DNA from 4 places in the Mesorhizobium sp. B2-5-13 genome. Region 1 is predicted to be linked to each of the others. Evidence: predicted binding sites of a transcription regulator. Region 1 holds the regulator's gene; each other region holds the start of a gene.

Region 1 (5,914 bases):
GGTGAAACCATGGCGGTCACCTTCGTCATCGGCAACGCCCACCGGATCAGCGCCTCGCTGTTCGCGCCGGCAACGACGATCTCGGCAACCATCGCCAACGAATTCACCGAAGCCGTCGGCGATCTCTACACCTCCTCGCTGGTGGCGCTCGGCCTGATCCTGTTCGTCATCACCTTCCTCATCCTTGCCATCGCCCGGTACATGCTGATGCGCATCGATGCCCGTACCGGAGTCTGACCGATGTCGACAGCCGCATCGCTTCACCAGAGCCGCAAGCGCAAGAACGGCGTGATGATGACGCTCTGCGTCATCGCCGCCGGCATCGGCCTTGCCTGGCTGGCGCTGATCCTCGGCGCGCTGCTCTATAAGGGTCTGTCGGGCGTTTCGCTCTCGGTGTTCACCGAAATGACCCCGCCGCCCGGTGATGCCGGTGGCCTGCTCAACGCCATCTACGGCAGCATCGTGATGACCATCATCGGGATCGTCGTCGGCACGCCGATCGGCGTGCTGGCCGGCACCTACATGGCCGAATACGGCCGCTTTTCGAAACTCACCACCGTGGTACGCTTTATCAACGACATCCTGCTGTCGGCGCCATCGATCATCATTGGTCTGTTCGTCTACGAATTGATGGTGCGGCCGATGGGGCATTTCTCGGCCATCGCCGGCGCCGTCGCGCTGGCCATCCTGGTCATCCCCGTGGTCGTGCGCACCACCGAGGACATGCTCAACCTTGTGCCGAACGCCTTGCGCGAGGCCGGCACGGCGATTGGCGCGCCACGCTGGGTGGTGATCCGTTCGGTGGCCTACCGCGCGGCGATGTCCGGCATCGTCACCGGCATATTGCTGGCCATCGCCCGCATTTCCGGCGAGACGGCGCCGCTTCTTTTCACGGCGCTGAACAACCAGTTCTGGTCGAGCAACCTCAACGCGCCGATGGCCAGCCTGCCGGTTACCATTTTTCAGTTCGCTCTCAGCCCCTACGAGGAATGGCAGCAACTGGCCTGGACCGGCGCACTCATAATCACATTGACGGTTCTCGCGCTCAGCATCTTCGCGCGCAGCCTGACCGGACGCAGAGAGGACAAATGAGCCAGATGTTGTCTCCAGACATGACGATTGCCACCGAGGCGGCCGCCAAGGCGAAGATCGAGGTCAAGAACCTCAATTTCTACTACGGCCAGTCGAAGGCGCTGAAAGACATCACGCTGTCGCTGCCCGAGCGCAGCGTGACGGCCTTCATTGGACCGTCGGGTTGCGGAAAGTCGACGCTGCTGCGCGTCTTCAACCGCATCTACGAACTCTACCCCAAGCAGACCGCCGAGGGTCAGGTGCTGCTCGACGGCCAGAACGTTCTCGACCGCTCGCAGGATCTCAACCTGTTGCGCACCAAGATCGGCATGGTGTTCCAGAAGCCGACGCCGTTCCCGATGTCGATCTATGAGAACATCGCCTTCGGCGTCAGGCTCTATGAGAAGATCGGCAAGGCCGAGATGGACGGCCGTGTCGAGCAGGCGCTGAAGCGCGCCGCGCTGTGGAACGAGGTCAAGGACAAGCTCAATGCCAGCGGCCTCAGCCTGTCGGGCGGCCAGCAGCAGCGGCTTTGCATCGCCCGCACCGTGGCGGTGAAGCCGGAGGTCATCCTGCTCGACGAGCCGGCCTCGGCGCTCGACCCATTGTCGACCGCCAAGATCGAGGAACTGATCGACGAGTTGCAGGCCGACTACACGATCGTCATCGTCACCCACAACATGCAGCAGGCCGCGCGCGTCTCGAAGCAGACGGCTTTCATGTATCTGGGCGAGCTGGTCGAATTCGACAAGACCGAGAAGATCTTCACGTCGCCTCGCGAGAAGCGCACGCAGGACTACATCACCGGCCGCTTCGGCTGATCTCACGCATACGAGGACCAGGATCATGGCCGAACACACAGTCGCAGCCTTCGACGAGGATCTCGGACAGATCAGCAAGCTGATCAGCGACATGGGCGATCTTGCCGGCACGATGGTCGGCGGCGCCACCAAGGCGCTGCTGAATTCCGACAATGCGCTGGCACAGCGCGTCGTCTCCGACGACGCCATCATGGACGCGCGCCAGCGCGAACTCGACGATCGCGCCATCACCCTGATCGCCAAGCGCCAGCCGATGGCCGACGATCTGCGTCATGTCGTCGGCTCCATCCGCATGGCGGGCGATCTCGAACGCATCGGCGACCTTGCCAAGAACATTGCCAAGCGCGTCGGCTCCGTCGGCCTTACCGCCACCCCGCGCGATCTGTCGCACTCGATCGATTCCATGGCGCAGCTGGTGCTGATCCAGGTGCAGGGGGTAGTCGAGGAATACGCGGCAGGCGATGCCGCCGCCCTCGCCAAGCTCAGGAATGACGACGAACGCATCGACATCAAATACACTTCGGTGTTCCGCGAACTCCTGACCTACATGATGGAGGATCCCCGCAACATCACGGCTTGCACGCATCTTTTGTTCTGCGCCAAGAATCTCGAACGCATCGGCGACCACGTGACCAACATCGCCGAGAATGCATATTATGTGCTGACCGGCACGCAACTGCCCGCCAACCGTCCGAAGCAGGACGAGACGGCGATGTCGGTGCCGGCGGCTTGACGGCAGGGATGATCAATCGATGATCGCGCCACGCATCATGGTGGTGGAGGACGAGGAGCCGCTCGGCGTGCTTCTCCGCTACAATCTGGAATCGGAAGGCTACCAGGTCGAGGTGGTGACACGCGGCGACGAAGCCGAGATCCGCCTCCAGGAGAACGTGCCCGACCTCCTGGTGCTCGACTGGATGGTGCCGGCGGTTTCCGGCATCGAACTCTGTCGGCGCCTGCGAATGCGGCCCGAGACCGAGAGGCTGCCGATCATCATGTTGACGGCGCGCGGCGAGGAGAGCGACCGCGTGCGCGGCCTCTCGACCGGTGCCGACGACTATCTGGTCAAGCCGTTCTCGACACCGGAATTCATGGCCCGGGTCAAGGCGCTGCTGCGCCGCGCCAAGCCGGAAGTGCTGTCCAGCGTGCTCAAGGTCGGCGACATCGTGCTCGACCGGGAATCGCACCGGGTCTATCGCAAGAAGAGCGAGATCCGGCTCGGACCGACCGAGTTCCGCCTGCTCGAATTCATGATGCGTCATCCCGGCCGCGTGTTCTCGCGCAGCCAGCTGCTCGACAATGTCTGGGGCGAGACGATCTATATCGATGAACGCACCGTGGACGTGCATGTCGGCCGGCTGCGCAAGGCGGTCAACAACGGCCGTATGCCGGACGTGATCCGCACCATTCGCGGCGCCGGCTACGCGATCCGCGAAGACTGAAATCAGGCTACATTCTTGCCCGGAACGCCGGGCCTCGCCAGCACGCCCGGCGCGAAAATCTCCTGGTCCACGAAGGTCAATGCGCGCATAGCGCAACCTTCGCGGATGAGCGGCAGCTCGTTCGGCTCGGTGTCGAAGGAAATCGATTCCGAATGCTGGCCGCCGGCGGTCTGGCCGATGGCCTCGCGCAAGGCCGGCTCGATCAGGTCGAAGGCGGCGGCGCTGACGCCGACCATGGCGACGGGTGCGGGATCGATCAGCGCGAACAGGCTGCCCAGCCCATAGCCCAGCGCCTCGCCGGCCTTGCGATAGGCTTCGCGCTCCGGTCCGTCTTTCTCCCTTGCCGTCGCGGCGAGTGTCCGCATCTGCGCATCGCTGACATCTGCGACCGGTTCGGCGTCCTCGCCAAGCTGCCTGGCGTTGCGCCAGATGGCGTAGTTGCCGGCATAGGCCTCGACGCAGCCGCGCCGTCCGCAGCGGCAGAGCGCGCCTCCCGGGCGATGGATCATGTGGCCGAACTCGCCTCCCGATGAATGCGTGCCGGTGAACAGCTCGCCCTTCAGCACCAGGCCCATGCCGATGCCGTGCGAGAGCAGGATGGCGATGAAGTCGTCGCGGTAGCGTTCGGGGTCGCGCCAGCGCAGCGCCACCGCCATCATGTTGCAGTCGTTCTCCATGGTAGCGGGGATGCCGAACTCGGCTTCAAGTATGTCGGCGAAGGGAATGTCCGTCTGCGGCGTGATCGGCGACCACAGCATCGCACGCGCCTCGCTGTCGGTGATGCCCTGGATCGCCAGCGCGATGCGGGCAATACTGCGGACGTCGAGATCGGGGTCCTCGAGGCGCCGCCGCACTATTGCCGTGCATTCGCCGATCAGCGCCTCGCGCGACATGGTCAGCGTGTCCAGCCGGCGCTGTTCCTCGGCGATCACCTGGCCGGAATAATCGATGACGGCGACGGACAGGAAATTCAGTGACAGCACCACGGTCATCACAGCCGCGGCCTCGGGGTTGAGGCCAAGGCCAACCTGCGGCCGGCCGCGTTTCAGTGAACCGGCTTCGTTCGGCTTGCCTTCGGTCAGGATACCCTCGTCGATCAGGTCGGCTGATATCGCCGATATGGTCGAGTGGCTGAGGCCGGTGGTGGCGGCGATCTCGGTGCGCGAGGGCTGACCACCCTGACGCACGGCTGCAATCACCATGGCGCGGTTGCGCCGGCGCAGATCGTCGTGGCGGATTCCTACCGACATGCTTCCCACATCCTCCCCGTCGCCGCGGTTCTTGACACCCCCTCGAACCTCTCCGGCAATGGGCCGAATACTGGCAGATGCGGCAGGAGCTGTCATTTATTTATTGCGGGACTCGAAAAAAGGTTCCCGGCACCTCAAAATCCATCAGAATCGATGTTGACAGTGTTCCGACGATGGATCAGTGTTTTTTCGAGGCTCGAAAAAATAGGGCCTTTGTGCCGGCCTTCGGGCCAGTTTGGTCGCGCCATACGCGGCGCAGGGAGGATATATCATGAAGAGATTCACAGTCGCCATCCTGGCGGGTGTCGCCATGTCGCTGACGCTGGCGTCGGTGGCGCAGGCGAAGGACAAGGTCATCGGCGTTTCGTGGTCGAATTTCCAGGAAGAGCGCTGGAAGACCGACGAGGCCGCCATGAAGAAAGCGATCGAGGCCGCGGGCGACAAGTACATTTCCGCCGATGCGCAGTCCAATCCCGGCAAGCAGCTGACCGATGTCGAAAGCCTGATTTCCCAGGGCGCCAATTCGCTGATCATCCTGGCGCAGGATGCTTCGGCCATCGGCCCAGCGGTGCAGAAGGCGCTCGACGAGGGCATTCCGGTCGTCGGCTATGACCGCCTGATCGAGAACAAGGACGTCTTCTACCTGACCTTCGACAACAAGGAAGTCGGCCGCATGCAGGCTCGCGAGGTGTTCAAGGTGAAGCCTGAAGGCAATTACGTCTTCATCAAGGGCTCGGGTGCCGACCCGAATGCCGACTTCCTGTTCTCGGGCTCGATGGAAGTGCTGAAGGAAGCCATCGACAGCGGCAAGATCAAGAATGTCGGCGAAGCCTATACGGACGGCTGGCTGCCCGCCAACGCCCAGAAGAACATGGAGCAGTTCCTCACCGCCAACGACAATAAGGTCGATGCCGTGGTCGCGGCCAATGACGGCACCGCCGGCGGCGTCGTCGCGGCGCTGACGGCGCAGGGGCTCGCCGGCACCGTGCCGGTCTCTGGCCAGGACGGCGACCACGCCGCGCTCAACCGCATCGCGCTCGGCACCCAGACTGTGTCGGTGTGGAAGGATGCGCGTGAACTCGGCAAGAACGCCGCCGAGATCGCCTCGCAGCTCGCCGACGGCAAGAAGATGACCGACATCGCCGGCGCGAAGGACTTCACGACGCCTGGCGGCAACACCGTCAAGTCGCTGTTCCTGACCCCGGTCGCCATCACCAAGGACAATCTCAACCTCGTCATCGACGCCGGCTGGATCAAGAAGGACGAAGTCTGCGCGGGCGTCGCCGCCGGCAGCGTCGCGGCCTGCAACTGAGTTTGACCGCTTGAAGAA
Region 2 (5,914 bases), on a different contig from region 1:
AGGTGCCATGTTCGCGCGCTGGCGCGGCACGCCGAGCCCGGTGTCGGGCGGTTCGCCGGCAGCCGGCCTGTTCTCGATCATGTGCAAGGTGCGCCAGCCGCCGAACCGGTAGTAGGCCGCCGCCAGGACCAGCGAGGCGATCGAGCCGGCCGGGAAACTCCACCACAGCGCTTCCTCGCCGATCACGCCGCGCATGTAATAGGCAAAGCCGGTGCGCACGATGAGCACCGAGATCACCAGGATGATCAGCGGCGGCATCACGGCACCCGTGGCGCGCACCGTGGCGAACAGCACGATGGTGATGCCGAACAGGATGAACGACCAGGATGCTACGGTGTTGATGTGGGCGGCGATATCGATCGCGGCGCTGTCACTGCTCAGGAACAGGCCCAGGATCGAGCGGTCGAAGACCCATAGCAGCGCGACGAGGGCGCCGGTCAGGACGAGGTTGAAGCCGACGCCGGAGGCGGCAACGCGGCCGATCCGGTCCCAGCGGCCGGCGCCGACATTCTGCGCCGCCATGGAAGAAACCGCGGCGCCGATGGCGAGCGCCGGCATCTGGATGTAGGTCCAGAGCTGCGCGGCGATGCCGTAGGCGGCGGCGACTTGCGAACCATAGGAATTGACGATGCCCATCACCGTCAGTGCCGCCGCCGAGATGACGATCATCTGCAGGCCCATCGGCACCCCCTTGAAGACGACGATGCGCAGCAGCGCCGGATCCGGGCGCAGCAGGGCGAGATTTGTGCCGGCCAGCCGCAACGGATGCTTGCGCGCGTAGAGCACGACGAGGATGGCGATAACGCTCACGGTCTGGCCGATCAGCGTCGAGGTGGCGGAACCGGCGATGCCGAGTTCGGGAAACGGGCCGATGCCGCGGATGAGCAGGGGATTGAGCACGATGTCGAGCACGACCGCCAGCGCCATGAAGATGAAGGGCGTGCGGGAATCGCCGGCGCCACGCAGCACGGTCATGACGAAGGACAGAAGGTTCATCATCGGCACGGCGACGAAGATGATGCGCAGGTAGGAGCGTGCGAGCGGCAAGGCGTCGGCCGGCGTGCCAAGCGCGCCCAGGATGGCGTCGACCCAGATCCAGCCGCAAACCGCGAAGACCACCGAAACGAGGAAGAAGAAAGTGGCGCTGGTGCCGACGATGCGGCGTGCCTCGGGCAGGTCGCGGGCGCCGACCGACTGCGCCACCAAGATGGTGGCCGCCATGCCAATGCCGAACACCGTGCCGAGGATCAGGAACAGGACGAGGTTGGCGTTGGAGGTCGCCGTCAGCGCCGATTCGCCGAGGAAGCGGCCAACCCAGACGGCATTGACCGAGCCGTTCAGCGATTGCAGCACGTTGGAGCCGAGCACCGGCAAGGCGAAGAGCAGCAGCGTGCGTGGGATCGGGCCGCTGGTCAGGTCGCCGGTGCGCCGACGCGCGGGCATTTTTTCGTTCATGGCCGACAAAGCCTATCTCGAGTCCGGTGCGCGATGATTGCAGATTCAACCCGACAGGTCGATGCGGGGGCGCGAACGGTCCACGGTGCTCACGCCATGATCCATCCTGTTCTCAAAGTTTGCGGAATGGGATATTGATCCCATGCGCGTTGGACCGCGTTTCTCACCGGGGGGTTCATGTCCGATATTCCGCTTGTTGCTGAGCGCCTGAGCCGGCGCGCGTTTCTTGGCGCGTCCGCTTTGGGCTGCGCTTCCGTCCTTCTCTCGGCGTGCACCACGACCGATGTGGCGCCGCCGGCAGTGGCGCCGGTCCCGCCGTCGGCTGCGCCAAGCGAGCCGGCTGTCGGCGATACCGCAACCATGTATGCGGCGCGCACCGACGAGGGTTATCAACTGCCGGCCATCCCGGTTGCCAAGCTCGATCCGAAGTTCGTGCGCCAGATCGTGGCCGATCCGACCGGAGAGAAGCCTGGCACGATCGTCGTCGATGTTTCCGAGCATCTCCTCTATCTGGTGCGCGACGGCGGAAAGGCCATCCGCTACGGCGTCAGCCTCGGCAAGGCCGGTTTCGGATGGACCGGCAGCGCCGTGGTCCAGGCGCGCAAGAAGTGGCCGGTGTGGACGCCGCCGCCCGAAATGATCCAGCGCCGGCCGGAACTGGCGAAATACAAGGACGGCATGCCGCCCGGATCGCAGAGCCCGCTGGGCGCCCGCGCGCTCTATCTTTTCCGCGACGGCAAGGACACGATGTACCGGCTGCGTGCGCTTCATGAATCGGGACATCATCGACCTCTACAGCCGCGTCAACGGCCCCGCCCAGGTCTTCGTGCGGCCCAACCTGTCTGCCGGCGGCAAGATCATGGCCGTGTCAAGCAGGACGGCCGAGCCAATCGATGCGGGCGTGCCGAAGGACGCCGAGTTCTTGAAGTAAGCCTTCACGACCTGCACAGGCGGACGCGCCAGGCGCGCCCGCTTGTGCGGTGATCGTTACTTCTTGCCGAGACCCGGCAGCGTGACCTGATAGACCAGGAACATGGTGTCGACATCGGCGCCGTCATCGGCCTTGTAGGGCGCGCCGACCTGGAAGCCGTCCTGGGCGAGGAAGTCGTTGTCGTTGCCGACGAACAGGAAATAGTCGTCGGGCAGCTTCGGATCGAGGACGCTGGCGACCGACATCGCTTCCCATTTCTCCGAAAGCTCGTTGTGGTCCTTCGCCCCACCATTGTGCAGGCCGAAGCGGCCAAGCTGGGCGGCGTCATTGATATCGATGAACGGCGTCAGCTTGGCCGGCGTCACCGAGGGATCGAGCACGCCCTTGGGCGCTACCGGCTTGTCGGCCACGTCGAAGGCGCTGCCCGCGATGTCGGTCGCGCCGGACACGTCGACGATGTTGATCTGACGGTAGAGCGACGCGTCACCCTTCTTCAGGCCCTGGCCGTTGCCGCTGTCGCGCGCCAGCATCAGGAAGGATGTGTCCGAAAGCGCCACGATCTCGCTCTGCGCGGCGACCTTGGTCTTGCCTTTGGCATCCTTGAACATCGGCAGCGGCACGACGTATTCATGCGCGAGCTTCAGATGGGCGAGGTCGGAGGCATCGTAAACCAACGCCCGGGTGTTCTGGCGCGTCGAGGGTGAATCGCCGCCGTCCTGCCTCGGCGCCGACTGCAGCACGGCGATCAGGAACTTGCCGTCCGGCGTCATCGCCATGCCTTCGAGGCCCTGGTTGTTCTGGCGCCCGGTTTCGGGATCCTTCGGATCAGGGTCGGCGGCACCCGGACCGGGATTGTCGGAGGAGAAGTTCGGCGTTCCCTTGCGCATCGGCACGAGGGCTGCCGGCGGCTGGGTCGCCGACATCAGGCGGCCTTGCGCGGAGAACCTGTAGATGTTGGGGCCGTACTCGTCGGAGATGAACATCGAACCGTCGGGCAGCCGCACGATGGCCTCATTGTCGAGAGCGAGCTTGCCGTTGGTGGCGACGGGCAACATCGGCATGTCGCCGGCGGCAGGGCGTACATCCGACAGCGGATCGAGGCCGGTGGCATCGGCGCCCTTGTCGTCGGTGAGAAGCATGGTGTCGGCAAGCGTCGCCTTGACGCCCGTCTGCTCCTGGCCGGCGGCGGGAGCCGCACCCGGTGCGACAGGCGTGAACTCGATGCCGATGGTGTTGAGGCGCGGCCGGTAGTCGGTGGTGCCAGCGACATTGTAGCCACGGTCGGGCAGGAGCCAGAGCGATCCCTTGTAGGTGCCGGCATCTTGCGTCCAGCCTGTAGTGTCGATTGCCATGCCGGAGCCCGAGCCGAAGGTCTCGCCGAACTTGTCGCGCTGAGCAGCCGGCATGCGGCCGACGCCGACCAGGCCCTTGTTGATGTAGGCCACGCCGTCGGCAAGCGCCGGTGTCAGGGCGGTGAACAAGGCCAGCGCGACGCCGAGCGAGGCGGTTCGGTGCGGGTGTTTCATGGACAATCCTCTTTGTGACGAGCATGCCGGAGCGGCCGAAGGACAAAAACGGAAAGAGGTGCCGCATCGACGATGCCGCGCGAGCCTCCCCAAAAGCGATCTAAGGCGTGAACATGATGCTTGCGTGACAGTGCGCGATGCCGGTCCGCCAGCGTATTGGACATTTATGTCTAGTACATATAGGGTGCCGGCTTCGAACTGACCGGAAGGGAAGCCTTGAGGCCGCCGCGCGGCTTCGTCACCTCGGGCGGATTTGGCTACACGATCAAGAGCGTCGCGCTGGCGTTGGTGGACGACGATTTCGCCGGGGAGGGGACGCAGCTTTGCGTGCACATTGTCGGCGTCAAACGGACGGCGCGGGTCATCGCGGCCTCGCCCCACGATCCCCAGGGCAAGGCGATGCGGCAATGAGGAGGAGTTTCTGATGGTCGATGACGCTGCACGGGATACGAGGCGCGAACGCCGGCGCGGACGCATGGGCGAGGCCGGCAGCGAATCAAGCCGCAAGCCCAATTACCGCTCGCTGAAGAATCCATTCCTGCCGCAGCCGATCTTTTCCGACGACCAGGTGGCGTCGATCCACGACACGGCGCTGCGCGTGCTGGAAGAATTGGGCATCAAGGTGCTGCTGCCTGAGGCGCGCGAAGTGCTCGCCCGCGCCGGCGCCCTGGTCGATCCCGACACCGACATGGTGCGCATCGGCCGCGACATGGTGGTGGCAGCCCTAGCCTCGGCGCCGCGATCGATCCACGCCAATGCAGGCGCGCGTGCTCGTGATCTGTCGCTCGAACTGGGCTCGATGACGTTCCTGGCGGGCTCCGGCGCGCCCAACATCACCGATCTCGACCGCGGCCGGCGCCCCGGAACGCTGGTCGCCTTCGAGGAGCTCATCAAGCTGGTGCAGCATTTCGATGTCTTGCACATGCTGGGACCGTGCATCGAACCGCAGGATATCGACAATCATTTTCGCCATTATGCCGTCAATCGGGCGCAGCTGACACTGTCCGACAAGTTCCCATTCGTGTTCGCGCGCGGCACGCCGCAGGTCGATGACAGTTTCGAGATGATCAGGCTGGCCCGCGGGCTGTCCGAGGACGAGTTCCGCTCGGGCGCGCATTGCTACACCGTCATCAACACCAACTCGCCGCGCCAGCTCGATGTTCCCATGGCGCAAGGTATCATCGACTTCGCCAAGGCGGGCCAGGTCCTGATCATCACGCCGTTCTGCCTGGCCGGTGCGATGGCGCCGATTACGGTGGCCGGCGCCTTGACGCTGCAGCATGCCGAAGCGCTGGCCGGGCTGACGCTGGCGCAGATCGTGCGGCCGGGCGCGCCGGTGGTCTACGGTTCCTTCTCCTCCAATGTCGACATGAAATCGGGCGCACCGGCCTTCGGCACGCCGGAGCACGTCAAGGCCACACTGGGTGCAGGCCAATTGGCGCGCTTCACCGGTCTGCCCTGGCGCTCGGGCGGCGGCAGCGCTGCCAACATTTCGGACGCGCAGGCCGCGCACGAGACACAGTTCGCGCTGTGGGGCTCGGTGCTTTCGGGCGCCACCGTCTGCATCCATGCGGCCGGCTGGCTGGAAGGGGGCTTGAGTGTTTCCCTGGAAAAGCTGGTCACCGACATCGAAGCGCTGCAGACGGTCGCGGAACTTTGTACCGCGACGCCCGGCGACGACGACGCAATCGGCTTCGAGGCCATCGCCGAAGTGCAGCCGGGCGGCCATTTCTTCTCGGCCAGCCACACCATGGCACGCTACCGCACCGCCTTCTACGAGCCGCTGGTGGCCGACTGGTCGAATTTCGGCAACTGGACGCAAAGCGGCTCGAAGACCGCGACCGAACGCGCCACCGGCATCTGGAAGCGCATCCTTGCCGATTTCGAGCCGCCGGCCGCGGCCGCCGCAACGTCAGGCGTGCTGGACGCGTTCATCGCGCGGCGGACGGAAGAGGGCGGCGCGGCGCCAGTGTCGTGAGATAGTTCGCGGATCCATCATCCC
Region 3 (5,914 bases), on a different contig from region 1:
TGCTGTCGATGGTTTTGGCGCTGGCGGGCTGTGGTGGGCACCTCATCAACAGATTGATCTGACAGCGAGGTCAGGTGTCGTCGCTCACGGCCTGGCGCCGTTGCAGAAGCCTCGCCACCAACCAGCATAGCATCGCCCAGGCGAAACCGGCGCACCAGCCCGCCAGCACGTCCGACGGCCAGTGGACGCCGAGATAGACGCGGCTGACGCCGACCAGCACCGTCGTGAGCACTGCCAAGAATAAGACGTAGACCTTGGTCGTCCGGCCCGGCAGGAAGCGCGCCGCGAGCGAACCGAGCGTGAGATAGGTCACCGCCGACAGCATGGCATGGCCGCTCGGGAAGGAAAGCGAGGTCTCGTTGACCAGATGCGAAACCAGTTCCGGGCGTGGCCGGTCGACGCCGACTTTCAGCAGGCTCGACAGCACTTGGCCGCCCGCTACCGCAACGAAGATGAGAAGCGCCGTCGCCGGGCGGCGGATCAACAGCAGATAGATGATCGTCGCCGTGGTGATCAGCACCAGCACGCTGGTACTGCCAAGGCTGGTGATGTCGCGCATCGCCCCTTCCAGCCATGGCGAGCCGATGGGAACGCCGGGCTGGCCCGGCTGGCGGAAGGCAAGCAGGATTTCGGTATCGAAGGCGTGCGGCGTGGTGGCCCGTGCCACCTCCATCAATTCCTCGAACGCCCACAGCCCACCGGCGATGACCAGGCCGGCCAGCAGCACCGGGAATTCGACCCGGTTGAGCATAGCTTTCGCAGCGTTCTTCATCGGCACCGTTACAACCGCCCTTGCAGATAGGGTCCAAGGGTGATCAGCGCCACGGCGGCGATCGCCAGCGCGATGCCGGCGGCCTGCAGCGCGTTGACGCGCTCGCCGAAGAACACCAGCGCCACGACGTTGACCGAGACCAGCTGGATCACCGCCGAGAGGCTGAAAGACACCGACATGCCGAACTCGCGGATCAGCCGCAGCATGATCAGATTGCCCAGCGAATAGAGCGCGAGCGTCAGCAGGATCTTGCCCAGGCTCGGTGCCAGGCCCCATTGCTTGGCGGCGGTCGCCGCCAGCAGGAAGATCACCGTCGAAAGGCCAAGCTGCAGCAGTCCCGAAAAACTCAACGTCCGTCCCCCTCGAAGCGGCTTTCGCCTGATGTCGCGGACCATGTTTCCGAAGCGCGTCGGGACGTCAAGCGACGTCGTCTCCAACGAAGGTCTTGGCAACGGCGAGACTGAAGCTCAATGTGCTGGAATCGCCCGGCATGTCGATAGAAGGGCGGTCAGGGGACCATGATTCGTATTCTTCAGAACTTAGCGCGGCGCTGGAGCGAGCTTTCCCTTGCCCTGCAATTCGTCGTTGCCGGCGGCTTTGGGCTTCTGGTCGTCATGCTGGTCGTAGGGACCTGGGTGACGACGCAGATCCGGGACGGCATCACTCGCAATTCGGCTGCCACGACGGCCCTTTATGTCGACAGCGTGATTGCGCCGCTACTGCCCGACCTGCGCAAGAGCGAGGAGCTTAGCGCATCTGTCAAACAGGCGCTCGACGAGACGCTCGGCCAGGGCGCTCTCGGCAAACGCCTGGCATCGTTCAGGCTCTGGCGTCGCGACGGCACGGTGCTCTACGCGAAGGACGCGGATTTGATCGGCCGCCGCTTCGACCTGAACAAAAATCTGCGTTCCGCCTTCCAGGGCAGTGTCGTTGCCCAGTTCGATACGTTCGACGAGAACGAAGAGAAGGAGCGGGCCGCGGGCGTGCCGTTGCTCGAGATCTACAATCCCGTGCGCGAACCCTGGTCCGGCGACGTGGTCGCCGTCACCGAATTCTACGAGATCGCCAGCGATTTCAAAGCCACCCTGGCTTCCGCCCTGCTGTCGAGCTGGCTGGTGGTGGCCGGCACCACCTTGACGGCATTCCTGCTTCTGTCGAGCATCGTCCTGCGCGCCAGCCGCACCATCGACGACCAGCGCGGGGCGCTGCGCCGCCAGGTGTCGGAGCTGCAAGGGCTGGTGACGCAGAACAGCGCCTTGCGGCAACGCGTGCAGCGGGCGTCCCGCCGCGCCACCGCACTCAACGAAAGATACCTGCGCCGGATCGGCGCCGACCTGCATGACGGCCCGGCCCAGCTCGTGGCCCTGGCGGCGCTGCGCATGGACAGTCCGGTGTTCACCGGCGACGGCCATGGCAGCGAAGGCCGCTCGACCGAGGTCGCCATGATCCGCAAGACGCTGGAGGACGCGATGCGCGAAATACGCGGCATCTGCACAGGCCTGGTGCTGCCGCAGATAGAAACGGCGGCGGCCGCGGACGTGTTGCGGCTGGCCGTCGAGGAACATGAGCACCGGACGGGCACGTCGGTGAGGCTCACCCTGCCCGGACATTTGCCCGAACCCGGCGCTTCTGAGAAGATCAGCATCTATCGCTTCGTGCAGGAGGGGCTGAACAATGCCTACCGCCACGGGCGAGGCAAGGATCAGGCGGTGCATGCAGGAATGAAAAACGGCAGGCTTTTCGTTGAGGTGTCGGATGGCGGGCCGGGCTTCGATCCGGCGCGGGCCGAGGGGTTGGGGCTGGCCGGCCTCAGGGAGCGCGTTGAAAGCATCGGCGGACAGTTCGAAACCCTGACCGGGCCGAAAGGCACAAAGCTGGTGATCCGTCTTTCAGTCGAGGAGCAAGCATAATGGACGCCATTCGCATCGCCATTGTCGACGACCATCCGCTGTTCCGCGAAGGCGTGACCCGCAGCCTGTCGGAGATCGGAGGCTTCGAGATAGCCGGAGAAGGTGCGACCGCGCAGGACGCGGAACGCATCGTCTCGACCATGCAGCCCGACATATTGCTGCTCGATATTTCGATGCCGGGCGGCGGCCTGGCCGCGGTTGCAAGCATCCTTGCCGACCATCCCGCCCAGAAGATCGTCCTATTGACCGTTTCAGAGGCCAATGGCGATGTCACCAAGGCCCTGAATGCTGGCGTGCGCGGCTATGTCCTCAAAGGCGTTGGGTCGCGCTCGCTTGCCGATATCCTGCGCAACGTGGCGGCCGGCGAAAGCTATCTTTCGCCGATGTTGTCGGCCCGGCTGCTTTCCGATGTGCAGTCCCTGCAGCCTGCCAACGGCGTGGCGGACCGGCTGCGGCAACTCACCGGCCGGCAGACCGAAATCCTGCGGCTGGTGGCGGAGGGACTGAGCAACAAGGAAGTTGCCTTGCGCCTGGAACTGCAGGAGAAGACCGTGAAGCACCACATGACGGGGGTGCTGTCGAAACTCAGCGTGCGAAACCGCACGGAAGCAGCCCTCATGATGCGCGAGTTTCGCGACCGCGAGACGGACCGCTCATAGAGCGGTTCGGCGTCTGCGTAATTCCGCCAGGAGAAAGCGCTGCGCTTTTCGCGGGAAAACCGTTTTTTCCTGGAATAAGCCCTCGGGGCATTTGGAACGCCACGCAAAGGAGGTCACCTCCGCCGGGGCCCGGCGGAGGTGACGTGTGAAACTGGTCGTTGCCTGTTGACCAGCTTCACAAGGCCGAAATTCATAAGGCCGAATTCACAGGGCCGAAATTCACAGCGCCTTGAGACGGCTGACATCGGCCGGTGTGGCCGGGCGGTCGATGATGGTGCGGCCGAGCGCATCCTTCATCCTGAAACGGCCGTTCTCGATGTTTTCCGTCATACCGTCCGGGTGCTGAACTGTAATCTTGTTGCCGTCCACGTCGACCTCGTCGCCGGTGGTGGCGTTGACATGGCTGCTCTTGTCGCTGCTCTTGTCGCGCTGGCCCTTGCCATTTCCGTTGTTCCCGCCGCCGCTATTCCCGTTACTGTTCCCGCTATTCCCACTATTCCCGCTGCCACCACCGTTGCCACCATTGCCGCCGTTGCCGCCGTTGCCGCCACCATTGCCACCGTCTCCGCCACCCTTGGCATGTGCGGTCGCGGCATCGATTCCAGGCACGAATCCATGGAAGGCAATTCCATAGGGAGCGACGGTCAGCGCCAGAAGCGCCGCCGATCTCAGAGCCAGGCGACAACAACGGGCCATAATCGATCCGTGCATACTGATCTCCGTCGATTGAGCCGGCGCGCTCACCCCAACGTTGCAGTGCAACCAACATCGCCGAAAGACGTGGTGACCGAAAGCAGCCTCCGACCGTTGCGTTTGTCCCCCAGGACCTTTGCAGGCGCAAGATTGGACTAAAGTCCCAAGGCCCCGGCGTGAAAACCGGTATCGTGAGGGAGCGGCAGCGCGCATACGATGTCACGAAAATGTGATCGGTCGACTGTAAGGCGGTCGAACAGGCAACAAAATCCAGCCAAATCCAGCCAGAGGCTCCCATGACCGAACATCGCTCCACTGATGCCCGATTCCGCACCAGCCTGCTCGAGGAAAACGAAGGCCCAGCCAACAATCCCAGCGAAAACCGCACGATGGGCGAGATTATCGCCGCGCGGTTCTCGCGCCGTGGCTTCCTCAAGGGCTCGCTTGCCGTCTCGGCGATCGCCGCCACCGTCAGCCCGCTGGCGATGATCGCCGCCGACGATGCTCGCGCCGCGGAAGGCTCGGCCTTCACATTCGACGAGCTGGAGGCCGGTATCGACGACAAGCACCATGTCGCGCCGGGCTACGACGCCGACGTGTTGTTGCGCTGGGGCGATCCGCTGTTTGCCGATTCGCCGGAATTCGACCCGACCAGGCAGTCGGCGCAAGCCCAGGCCAGGCAGTTCGGCTATAACAACGACTATGTCGGCTATGTCGCGATCGACGGCTCGGCGGAACACGGCCTGCTGGTCGTGAACCACGAATACACCAACCCGCATCTGATGTTCCCGGGCATCGTCAAGATCGTCGAGAAGGACGGCAAGAAGTCGGCCGAGGTGGCGCCGCTCTCGAAGGAGCAGGTCGATGTCGAGATGGCCGCCCATGGCGGCACCATCGTCGAGATCCGCAAGGACGGCGGCAAATGGCAGGTGGTGCGTGACGGCAAGCTCAACCGCCGCATCACCTCCAACACCGAGATGGCGCTGTCCGGCCCGGTCGCCGGCCATGACCGCGTCAAGACCAATGCCGATCCGTCCGGAACGAAAGTCTTCGGCACGATCAACAACTGCGCCGGCGGCGTCACGCCCTGGGGCACCTATGTTATGGCCGAGGAGAACATCCACGGCTATTTCTCCGGCGAGCTGCCGGAGGGCCACAAGGAAGCCGCCAACTACAAGCGCCTCGGCATACCGGAAGGCGCCTATGAATGGGGCGCGCATTATGACCGCTTCAACCTCGCCAAGGAGCCGAACGAGCCCAACCGCTTCGGCTGGATCGTCGAGGTCGATGTCAACGACCCGAATTCGGTACCGCGCAAGCGTACTGCCATGGGCCGTTTCAAGCATGAGGGTGCAGAATCGATCGTCGCCAAGGACGGCCGCGTCGTCTTCTATCTCGGCGACGACGAGCGCTTCGACTATGTCTACAAGTTCGTCACCAAGGGCACGTTCAACGCCGGCGACCGCGCGGCCAACAAGGACCTGCTCGACGACGGCACGCTGCATGTCGCCAAATTCGCCGAGGACGGCTCGGTCGAATGGATGCCGATCGTGTTCGGGCAGGGTCCGCTGACGGCGGAAAACGGTTTTGCCGGCCAGGCTGACGTGCTGATCGAGACGCGCCGCGCCGCCGACCTGCTTGGCGCCACCAAAATGGACCGGCCGGAAGACATCCAGCCCAATGCCGGCAACGGCAAGGTCTATGTCATGCTGACCAACAATTCCAAGCGCAAGGCCGATCAGGTCGACGCCGCCAACCCGCGCGCCGGGAATGCCTTCGGCCACATCATCGAGATCGTCGAGGACGGCGGCGATTTCGCCGCCACGAAGGGCAAGTGGGAAGTGCTGCTGAAATGCGGCGATCCGGCGGTGGCCGATGTC
Region 4 (5,914 bases), on a different contig from region 1:
CGGGCGAAGTCCTGGCTGTCGTCGGCGAGTCCGGCTCCGGCAAGACGACGCTGCTCAACTGCCTGTCGACGCGGCTGCTGCCCTCCTCCGGCACCGCCAGCTACCGCATGCGCGACGGCCAGTTTCGCGAGCTCTACCGCATGAGCGAGGCCGAGCGCCGCTTCCTGATGCGCACCGACTGGGGCTTTGTCCACCAGAACCCGGCAGATGGCCTGCGCATGACGGTCTCGGCCGGCGCCAATGTCGGCGAGCGTCTGATGGCGGTCGGCGACCGTCACTACGGCAAGATTCGCGCTACCGCGGTCGACTGGCTGTCGCGCGTCGAGATCGAGGAAGACCGTATCGACGACGAACCCCGCGCCTTTTCCGGCGGCATGCGCCAGCGCCTGCAAATCGCCCGCAATCTCGTCACCGGGCCACGGCTGGTGTTCATGGATGAGCCGACCGGCGGCCTTGACGTTTCCGTGCAGGCGCGCCTGCTCGACCTGTTGCGCGGCCTGGTCACCGACCTTGGCCTTGCCGCGATCGTCGTTACCCACGACCTCGCCGTGGCGCGACTCCTGTCGCAGCGCATGATGGTGATGAAGGACGGCCGCGTCGTCGAAAGCGGCCTCACCGACCGCGTCCTCGACGACCCGCGCGCGCCGTACACGCAATTGCTCGTTTCCTCGATTTTGCAGGTGTGATGATGGCGCGTGTACGCCCGCCGACGATTGACGATTGGAGAACCTTCTGATGCCGACGCCTCTCGTTGTCTCCGATGTCGCCAAAAGCTTCACCATGCATCTGCGCGACGGCATCAAATTGCCCGTCGTCGCGGGTGTTTCGTTCTCGATCAAGGCCGGAGAATGCACCGTGCTCGGCGGTCCGTCCGGTGCCGGCAAAAGCTCGATCCTGAAGATGCTCTACGGCAACTACGCCGTCGACGAAGGCCAGATCATCGTCACGCACGAGGATGGGTTGATCGATCTCGCCCATGCCAGCCCACGCACCGTGCTTGCCGTGCGCCGGCAAACGATCGGCTATGTCAGCCAATTCCTGCGCACCGTGCCGCGCGTCTCGGCTCTCGATGTCGTCGCCGAACCACTGGTTGAACGCGGCGAGGAGCGCGAGGCAGCCCGGGCCAAGGCACGCTCCTTGCTGGCCCAGCTCAACCTGCCGGAAAAACTCTGGATGCTGCCGCCGGCAACCTTCTCGGGCGGCGAGCAGCAGCGCGTTAACATCGCGCGCGGTTTCATCACCGAACATCCGATCCTGCTGCTCGACGAGCCGACCGCATCGCTCGACGCGACCAATCGCGACGTGGTGATCGAACTCATCGCCGCCAAGAAGACGGCAGGCGTTGCCTTGCTCGGTATCTTCCATGACCACGAAGTGCGCGAGGCGGTGGCCGACCGCATCATCGACGTCACCGCCTTCGCTCCGGGAAAACTCGCCGCATGACCAGGAAATTGTCGGAAACGCCGCTGGTCCACCCGACAGCGGAGGTGCACAACTCGACGCTCGGCCGCTGGACCGAGATCGCCGACCGCAGCCGGGTCTCGGAAAGCGAACTCGGCGACTATTCCTACATGATGCAGGACTGCGCCGTCTGGTGCGCGACGATCGGCAAGTTCGCCAACATCGCGGCCAGCGTGCGCCTCAACGCCACCAATCACCCGACATGGCGGCCGACGCTGCACCATTTCACCTACCGTGCCTCCGACTATTGGGACGACGCCGAGCACGAGAGCGAATTCTTCGCTCAGCGCCGCGCCAAACGCGTCACCATCGGCCACGACACCTGGCTCGGCCACGGCTCGACCGTCCTGCCCGGCGTCACCGTTGGCGATGGTGCTGCGGTCGGCGCTGGCGCGGTCGTCTCGAAGGACGTCGCGCCCTACACCATCGTCGCCGGCGTGCCGGCCAAACCGATCCGCGAGCGCTTCGACCGCCGCACCGCCGAGCGCTACCAGGCGCTTGCCTGGTGGGACTGGGACCATGCCAGGCTGCGTGCGTCGCTCGACGACTTCCGCGAGCTGTCGGCCGAGACATTCCTGGAGAAATACGGGGGATAGAGCAGTTCCAGAAAAAGTGGGAACCGGTTTTCCGTTCGCAATTGTTGCAGGCAAGGAGACATAGCCCTCACACCGACGTCATGAACGACTCTGTTTCATATCCTTGACACATCACCGGGGCAGGACGCGGGTGTTCCAAGGAGATCGCCATGCTCGACACCGTCAGACCCTCGCTCGCCGGATTCTTTGCCGGCTCCAATCCGACGCCGCCGGCGCATCTCGGCACGCGCTACGACGCGTCAGGCAACTTTCTCCTCGAGCCCGGCAACACCGTCGTCAGCCATCTGGTCAGCGGCTCGCCATCCGAAGCCGTGGTGCTCGCTGTGCGCGATCGGATGATGGCAATGCCAGACGCCGACCGCCTTGCCTTCACGCCTGTCTCCAGCCTGCACATGACGCTGTTCCAGGGCATCATCGAATATCGCCGCCGCTTGCCTTACTGGCCACGGGACGTGCCGCTCGACACCGGCATCGACGCCATGACCCGCCTCTATCTGGAGCGCCTGAAGGGTTTCCAGGGTGCCGGTCCATTCAACATCAAGGTCGTCGAGATCGTGCCTACTGGCCTCACCGTTGCCGGCGCGACCGACGAGGATGTGCGCATCATGCGTGAATGGCGCGATGCGCTGGCCGTGCCATTCGGCTACCGGCACTCCGATCACGACAATTACGTCTTTCACATCACCTTCGCTTATCAGATCCAGCGTCTTGCCGACGACAGGGCCGCCGCATGGCAGACGCTGTTCGACGAATGCCTGGCGCTTTTCGCGCGGCAGGCCCCGGTGATCGAGATCAAGGCTCCAGCCTTCTGCGCATTCCGCGACATGGAGCATTTCGAGGAATTGCTGGTGCTCGGCTGATCGCCGGCAGGACGCCGGCCGTCGTATCTGTGGAGCGTAACAAAACTGACATGCTGGCGACACGGCAGGTTCATGTGGCTGCGTTAGGCGAGTGCCTGACGATCAATATGGACCGGACTGGAACCAGCCCATGTCAGCAAGCTCTGCCACGCTCGAAATTCGCGGTGTCAGCCGACGATTTGGCAAGAACACCGCCGTCAGCGACGTCAACATCTCGATCCCGCAGGGGCAGATGGTCGGCGTCATCGGTCGTTCGGGTGCAGGCAAGTCGACGCTTCTTCGCATGATCAACCGTCTTGTCGACCCCAGCCAAGGGTCGATTTTTTTTGATGGCGCCGAGGTCTCCCGCCTTCGCGGGTCGCCGTTGCGGCGTTGGCAGCGCGACTGCGCCATGATCTTCCAGCAGTTCAACCTGGTGCCGCGCCTCGATGTGCTCACCAACGTGCTGCTTGGCAAATTGAACCACCGTTCGACCTTGTCCAATCTTCTGGGCATGTTTTCGCGCGCCGAGTGCGCGGAGGCGGTCGCCGCGCTCGAGCGGCTCGACATCGCCCGTACGGCACTTCAACCCGCCGGCACCCTGTCGGGCGGTCAGCAGCAGCGCGTCGCGATTGCCCGCGCAATGATGCAGCAGCCCAGGGTGATCCTCGCCGACGAGCCGATCGCCTCGCTCGATCCGCTCAACGCCAAGGTGGTGATGGATTCGCTGCAGGACATCAATCTGCGCGAAGGCATCACCGTCGTCACCAACCTGCACACGCTCGATACCGCCCGCACCTATTGCAACCGCATCATCGGCATGGCCGCCGGCAAGGTCGTCTTCGACGGGCCGCCCGAAGAGCTCAACCGCGAAGCGGTGCGTCTAGTCTATGGCGCCGACAGCAATGGCGGTGAGATATCGGAGGTCATCACCTCCACCAGCGTTGCCTTCAAGCAGAAGATCGCCGCATCCGCCCGACCGCTCGAACCCGCATTCCCGGGATACTGAGCCCATTACGGGCATAGCGAGCAGCCTGGATCGTCCGCCCGCGTCAAGGGCACTTGTCAAGATCAAGAACGCTGCCGGCGCGGGGCCGGAACCTACAGGAGAGATAGCAAATGTTCAGGAAGATGGTTTTCGGTGCCGTTTCGGTGCTCGCCATGGCCACCAGCATGGCCCACGCCGCCGATATGAAGGAATTTCGCGTCGGCATTCTCGGCGGCGAAAACGAAACCGACCGGCTGCGTAACTACCAGTGCCTGGCCGACCACCTGAAGGCCGAGTTCGGCTTCGAGAAGGTTTCGCTGTTCCCCGCCGCCGACTATGACGGCGTTATCCAAGGCCTGCTCGGCGGCACGCTCGACTTCGCCGAACTCGGCGCTTCCGGCTACGCCAGCGTCTATCTGAAGGATCCGAAGGCGGTTACCCCGATCCTCACCACCAAGCAGACCGACGGCTCCACTGGCTACTATTCGATCGGGCTGGCGCTGAAGACGTCGGGGATCACCGACATCAAGTCGGCCAAGGGCAAGAAGCTCGGCTATGCCGATCCGGATTCGACCTCCGGCTACCTGATCCCGCTGACCCAGATTCCGAAGACCACCGGCGCCTCGAACGAAACCTTCTTCGCCTCGACCCAGTTCAATGGCGGCCACGAAAACAACGTTCTGGCCGTGCGTGACGGCAAGGTCGATGTTGCGGTCGACGATTCCTCGGGCATCGGCGACTTCAAGAACGGTTACACCTCCGGCACATTCCACAAGGAAGTCGCCAAGGGCGCCGTTGACCCCAACGACTTCGTCGAAGTCTGGCGCTCCGGCCTGATCCCGAATGGCCCGCTTGTCGTGCGCACCGCGATCGGCGACGACATGACCGCCAAGCTGGCCGCCTTCTTCACCGACCTGCCCAAGAAGGACAAGGCTTGCTTCGAAGGCGTCGAGGGTGGCGATTTCACCGGCTACGTTCCGGTGAAGCCGGACTTCTACAGCGTCATCGTCGAAGCCCGTAAGGCAGCCATCGGCGGCTAACGGCGAAATCGCAAGAGGGGCGGTACCTCATCAAGTACCGCCCTTTTTGCATCTCCGATCATGACCCTTTCCGTGACAGCCCCCTCCGGCGCCACCCATCAGACGGCCGATGCCTGGCGACGCCAGACGTCGCTGCGCCGGCTCTATACAGTGCTCGGCGTCGGCCTGCTGCTCGCCGCCATGTTCGCCAGCATGTGGTTCGCCGACGAAGCCAACGCCGGGCATTTCTTCGACCGGCTGCCGCATATTCTGGATTTCCTGAGCTGGCTGGTCCCCAAGGACTGGAACGACGTCTGGCGGGCGCTATTCGATATCGCCTCGCCGCATGACACCGGCACCCAGGAATTCAACTTCCCGCTCGGCCGCGTCCACGCCTGGGGCGGTTTCTACATCCCCGAATATTTCGAGCTGATGCTGACCACCGTGAACGTGGCGCTGGTCTCGACCTTCATCGGCTTTGTCTTCGCGGTGCCTTTTTCATTCATCGCGGCACGCAACCTGACGCCCCATCCGGCACTGAGGCTGGTGGTCAAGCGCTTCATGGAATTGCTGCGTGCCTTTCCGGAGATTGTCATCGCCGGCTTGTTCGCGGCCATCGTCTCGACCGGCCCGATCGCCGCCATCATCGCCATCGGCCTGCATTCCATCGGCGCACTCGGCAAGCTGTTCTACGAGATCAACGAGAACATCGACATGCGTGCCGAGGAAGGCCTGACGGCGGTCGGCGCCAACTGGTTCGAACGGGTGCGCTTCGCCGACCTGCCTCAGGTGTTGCCCAATTTCGTCTCCTATACGCTGCTGCGGGTCGAGATCAACGTGCGGGCCTCGACCATCATCGGCGCCGTCGGCGGGGGTGGCATCGGCGAGGAACTGAAGCTCTCCATCTCGCGCGGCTTCGGCGCCAAGACGCTGGCGCTGGTGCTGCTGCTGTTCACAACCATCTTCATCATCGACCAGTTTTCCGCCTGGCTTCGCCGCAAGCTGGTCGGC

The links. Region 1 encodes PhoB, which activates phosphate uptake and scavenging genes when phosphate is short. Its sites were predicted from a motif close to TGTCATNNANCTGTCAT; they were not measured.
Region 2: FJ434_RS12800 (esterase-like activity of phytase family protein) is a predicted target of PhoB. The motif match lies at 4,026-4,042, and genes of this name have one in related genera.
Region 3: FJ434_RS19400 (PhoX family phosphatase) is a predicted target of PhoB. The motif match lies at 4,252-4,268, and genes of this name have one in related genera.
Region 4: phnC (phosphonate ABC transporter ATP-binding protein) is a predicted target of PhoB. The motif match lies at 2,953-2,969, and genes of this name have one in related genera.

The regions. Positions count from the first base shown of each region.
Region 1 covers NZ_VFUI01000007.1:57,335-63,248, forward strand. The annotation lists gene pstC (phosphate ABC transporter permease subunit PstC) at 1-237, shown strand, start outside; gene pstA (phosphate ABC transporter permease PstA) at 241-1,092, shown strand; gene pstB (phosphate ABC transporter ATP-binding protein PstB) at 1,089-1,892, shown strand; gene phoU (phosphate signaling complex protein PhoU) at 1,918-2,625, shown strand; gene phoB (phosphate regulon transcriptional regulator PhoB) at 2,645-3,334, shown strand; gene FJ434_RS14035 (ROK family protein) at 3,337-4,584, opposite strand; gene xylF (D-xylose ABC transporter substrate-binding protein) at 4,856-5,896, shown strand.
Region 2 covers NZ_VFUI01000006.1:134,356-140,269, reverse strand. The annotation lists gene FJ434_RS12810 (MATE family efflux transporter) at 1-1,455, opposite strand, end outside; partial or broken gene FJ434_RS12805 (L,D-transpeptidase) at 1,633-2,386, shown strand; gene FJ434_RS12800 (esterase-like activity of phytase family protein) at 2,443-3,912, opposite strand; partial or broken gene FJ434_RS12795 (glycine cleavage T C-terminal barrel domain-containing protein) at 4,144-4,323, shown strand; gene FJ434_RS12790 (trimethylamine methyltransferase family protein) at 4,337-5,890, shown strand.
Region 3 covers NZ_VFUI01000011.1:134,895-140,808, forward strand. The annotation lists gene FJ434_RS19375 (phosphatase PAP2 family protein) at 71-772, opposite strand; gene FJ434_RS19380 (hypothetical protein) at 781-1,122, opposite strand; gene FJ434_RS19385 (sensor histidine kinase) at 1,291-2,682, shown strand; gene FJ434_RS19390 (response regulator transcription factor) at 2,679-3,341, shown strand; gene FJ434_RS19395 (hypothetical protein) at 3,561-4,052, opposite strand; gene FJ434_RS19400 (PhoX family phosphatase) at 4,331-5,914, shown strand, end outside.
Region 4 covers NZ_VFUI01000003.1:426,205-432,118, forward strand. The annotation lists gene phnK (phosphonate C-P lyase system protein PhnK) at 1-686, shown strand, start outside; gene phnL (phosphonate C-P lyase system protein PhnL) at 736-1,443, shown strand; gene FJ434_RS08205 (DapH/DapD/GlmU-related protein) at 1,440-2,057, shown strand; gene FJ434_RS08210 (DUF1868 domain-containing protein) at 2,207-2,917, shown strand; gene phnC (phosphonate ABC transporter ATP-binding protein) at 3,048-3,905, shown strand; gene phnD (phosphonate ABC transporter substrate-binding protein) at 4,016-4,924, shown strand; gene phnE (phosphonate ABC transporter, permease protein PhnE) at 4,985-5,914, shown strand, end outside.